2 regions of the Comamonas sp. B-9 genome follow, and region 1 is predicted to be linked to the other one. Evidence: riboswitches for the same ligand, from Rfam matches in the RefSeq annotation. Region 1 holds a riboswitch; the other holds the start of a gene.

Region 1 (2,197 bases):
CAGTTCGCCAGCCAGGCCTTGGCGGCGCCAGGCCGGATCCACATACAGGCGCACCACCTCGGCGGTGCCTGCGCTGGGCACGGCCAGGTGGGCAAAGCGCCCGTCATAGGCGCGGTAGGCAATGCTGCCGATGATGCGGTCGCCCTGCCAGGCCGCCAGCATGCAGCCGCCGGGCGGTGCATAGACCGAGGCAAAGTCGCGCAGATCGGCCTGCGGTGTGCTGGTATCGACCCGATCGCCAAACATGGCCTGGCGCGCCGCCTGCAAAAAGGCTGCCACCGGCGCGAGATGGTCAACGCGGCGGATGCCGTATGCGCTGGGTGTAGTGGGTGGGTGGTTCATGGCCATCAAACGGCCTGCAGCTTAGCATGCAGGCCCTGTAAATCGGCTACAGTACAGCCACTTTGGTTTCGCAAGAACATGCGCACGGCAGGGTGCCGGGGCATGAGGGAATCCAGGGCGCGCGAGCCGGCAGCCAGCGCCCCAAACGGAACTGCCCCCGCAACTGTAGGCCGCGAGCAGGCCATCCATGCGCCACTGAACTGCGGTTCGGGAAGGCGATGGTCTGCGCAGACCGGCCAGTCAGGAGACCTGCCAAGGTTATGCATTCACAAGCCACTGGCAAGCCCCCGGTTTGCACAGAGAAACAGGCATGCCGCCGGTTGTGCGCGCTGCAAGGCGAACGTCGCAAGCGCCGCTGCAGCAAACCCATTCATGGCGGATGTGCGTGTGTTTTGATCATGACCGGCGGGGTGTCCGGGCGGTGAGCAGCGTCTCGTCTGCGCAAGGCTGTCCTGGCTCCACCGGGCAGCAGCCCGCACCGGATCGGCTCGCACGGCCCGCATGCCCAGCCTCTACCTGGAGAGACGATTCCGATGCCTGTTCGCCGTTTTGCGCTGCCTGCCCTGTTGGCTGCCTGTGTATTCATGCCGCTGTCCGCCTGGGCCGCCCCTTATCCGATGCAGCTGCACAACTGCGGCTACGAGGTCTCTCTCAAGCAGGCGCCTGCGTCGGTCGTCACCATCGGCCAGGCCGGCACCGAGATGCTGTATGCGCTGGGCCTGGGCGACAAGCTGGTGGGCACCTCGCTGTGGTTCAATGCCGTGCTGCCCCAGTTCAAGGCCATCAATGACAAGGTGCCGCGCCTGGCGGACAACGATCCCAGCTTCGAGTCGGTGATCGGCAAGCGCCCGGCGCTGGTGGTGTCGCAGTTTGAATGGATGGTCGGCAAGGACGGCGTCGTGGGCACGCGCGAGCAGTTCCATGACCTGGGTATTGCCACCTATGCGATGCCCTCCGACTGCGAAGGCAAGAACAACCTCAAGGGCGCCGATGGCACCCGCACCGCGGCCTACGATGTGCAGGCGCTCTACAAGAGCATCACCCAACTGGCACAGCTCTTTGATGTGCAGCCCCAGGGCGAGCGCCTGGTCAAGGACCTGCGCGAGCGCCAGGCCAAGGCGGTCGCCAAGGTCCAGGCCGCGCAGCAGCCCCATCTGACGGCTGCGCTGTGGTTCTCCAGCGCCGATCTGGCCATCGACCCCTACATGGCGGGCAAGAACGGGGTTGCCGGCTACATGCTGCAGACCTTGGGCCTGCGCAATATCGTCGACTCGTCCGAAGAGTGGCCCACCGTGGGTTGGGAAACCATTGCCAAGGCCAATCCATCGATCCTGGTGATCGCCCGCATGGACCGCCGCCGCTTCCCTGCGGACGACTACCAAAAGAAGCTGGAGTTCTTGAAGAAGGACCCGGTCACCCAGCACATGGATGCCGTCAAGAACAACCGCATCGTCATTGTCGATGCCGATGCGCTGCAAGGCTCGATCCGCTTGGTCGATGGCATGGAGCAGATCAGCGATGCGGTACGCAAGCTCGGCCCGGCGGCCGCGCGTTGATCAGCCGCTGATGCAAGGCCTTGCATGATGGTGGCAACGGCATCAGCGCGCCCATCGGCGCTGCGCAGGCCGCTGCATGGGGCCGCCTGGTGCCTGGGCGCGGCACTGGCGCTGCTGCTGAGCGTGGCGCTGGGCATCGCCGTTGGCGAGACGGCGCTGTCGCCCAGCCTGGTGCTGCAGGTGCTGGCCAACAAGCTGGCAGGTGCCAGCTATGCCATCGATCCCATCAGCCAGGGCATTGTTTGGAACTACCGCCTGCCCCGGGCGCTGGTGGCGGCCAGCTGCGGCGCGGGCCTGGC
Region 2 (2,197 bases), on a different contig from region 1:
CATCGGTGTGGAGCTGCCTTCGTTCGATAGCAGTGATCTGGACGCAGCCATTGTCTGGGGCTACGGCGGTGTGGACCATCTCGATGAAACGCCGCTGCTCGAAGACCTCAAGGTCATCGTCGCCACGCCCCAGCTGCTGGCCCAGCACCCGGTGGAGAGCGCGCAGGATTTGCCGCACCACCGGCTGATATCGCCGCTGACGCACAACAGCCTGTGGCAGGACATTTATGCGATGCTGGGCCTGGATCCTGGCGGCAAGCATGTCAGCCCCATGCTGCTGCACACGCACGATGCGATGCTGCAAGCGGTGCTCAGCGGGCAGGGCGTGGGCCTGCTGTCCTATGTCGATGCGCTCAGCTATATCCACAGCGGCAAGCTGCTGGCTCCCTTTGGGGCCGAGCTGCTGCGCCAGCTGCCGATGGACAGAACGCCCAAGTTCCACCTCTACACCCGCCGGGGCGGGGGAGAGCGCCCGATCCAGGCGAGCTTTCGGCAGTGGCTGCTGGGCCAGCTGCGCAGCACTGACTTTATCGGCTATGCGACGCGGCTGCCGCAGGGCTGATACAGCCACTGGGGCATGCGCTGTATCGCCCAGCTGACACCGGCCTGGACGAAAAGGCGCTGCCCGGGCCTGCGGCTGGTACACTGGCTGCGCTTTGAAAAAAGCCTATCTACAGGTGCTTGTATTGCACAAGTGAAACGGGAACAAGGTCGGGAGTGCGCTCCCCCAAGCCTTGGCTGCCCCCGCAACGGTAGACAGGAAACGTAGCCGATGCGGCCCGCTCCCACGCGGGCCCAGTCACTGGGGTTGAAAGAGTGTCCACGCCTGCCAGGCAACAAGACGCCCGCATCCTGGGAAGACCGGCTACCGGGTCAGCGCCTGCGCTGCACCGCCTGTAAGCCCGGAGACCGGCCTGTTCCTAGTCGCAGTGCGCGCTGTGCCTCTGGCCAGCACGTGCTCTCTCAACTGTCTGCGGGGTGTGGACGGCGGTTCTTCGCGCGACCCCGTCCTGGGGGTGACCGCGTGCAGTGCAGCCCCCGCATCAGGCAGTTAGCGCCTTTTGTTCAAATGACTGCAGTTCCCTTTCCGAAAAACCGGCTCCTGGCTGCCCAGCGGCTCTCGTCCTCCCTGCGCCTCGTTGGCAGCTCCTGTGTTCTGTGCCTGCCCGCCTTGGGCATCGCAGTGGCCCATGCCCAAGAAGCCTCACTGCCCGAAGTGGTGGTGAGCGACCAACGCAGCGAGCCCAATGCGCTCCAGCTGCCTTCCACCTCGGCCAGCAAGCTGGCCGTGCCGCTGCAGGACCTGCCCGCCAGTGTCAGCTCGGTCTCGGCCGTGCAGGTGCAAGAGCGTGCCGACTACGAGGTGGTCGATGCCGTGGGCCGCAGCGTGGGCCTGAGCGCCAATGGCACCCCTGGCAATGGCGGGCTGTCGTTCTCCAGCCGGGGCTTTACCGGTGTCAACTCGGTGGGTGTGGCCGAAGACGGGCTGAGCCTGGGGGTCGCAGCCGGCACCGTGGCCTATCCCAATTCCAGCTGGGGCTATGAGCGCTTTGATGTGCTGCGCGGCCCCGCATCGCTGATGTACGGCAGCGGCACCATGGGCGCTACGGTGAACGCGGTGCGCAAGGAACCCAGCCGCATCACATCGACCGAGGTGCTGCTGGGCGCCGGCTCCCACGGCACGGCCCGTGCGGGCCTGGGCAGCACCGGCGCGCTGAGCGACAGCCTGAGCTACCGCCTGGATGTCTACGGCGATCGCAGCGATGGCGAACGCCAACTGGGCAACAGCGACAGCAAGAAGATCATGAGCGCCATCCGCTGGCAGGCGAGCAGCGATCTGCGCCTGGACCTGACGGCCGATGTCAGCGACCAGCGGCCCGAGCGCTACTTTGGCACCCCGGTGGTCGATGGCAAGCCGGTGGCGGCGCTGCGCGACCGCAATTTCAACTTTCTTGACAGCGACATCCACTACAAGGACCAGCGCTACAAATTGAAGGCCGAGTGGAACGTCAGCGAGGCGCTGGTGCTGCGCAACGAGACTTACCATATGAAGGCCGACCGCCACTGGAAGAACATCGAAGGCTATGACTACGATGCCAGCACCCGCATGGTCCACCGCTACGACTACCTGGAGATCGGCCACGACCTGGAGCAAAGCGGCAACCGCCTGGGCGCCGTGTTCAAGCCTGGCCAGCAT

Evidence for each region. A riboswitch is a leader RNA that binds a small molecule or an ion and turns the genes downstream of it on or off. The one in region 1 is predicted to bind cobalamin.
Region 2: linked by a shared signal. The riboswitch ahead of H928_RS28860 (TonB-dependent siderophore receptor) and the one ahead of H928_RS0105630 (ABC transporter substrate-binding protein) in region 1 are both predicted to bind cobalamin.

The regions. Positions count from the first base shown of each region.
Region 1 is NZ_APCR01000567.1:22,512-24,708, forward strand. It holds gene H928_RS0105625 (GNAT family N-acetyltransferase) at 1-342, opposite strand, end outside; cobalamin riboswitch at 389-614, shown strand; gene H928_RS0105630 (ABC transporter substrate-binding protein) at 876-1,898, shown strand; gene H928_RS0105635 (iron ABC transporter permease) at 1,923-2,197, shown strand, end outside.
Region 2 is NZ_KE148643.1:11,730-13,926, reverse strand. It holds gene H928_RS0119710 (LysR substrate-binding domain-containing protein) at 1-562, shown strand, start outside; cobalamin riboswitch at 659-933, shown strand; partial or broken gene H928_RS28860 (TonB-dependent siderophore receptor) at 1,070-2,197, shown strand, end outside.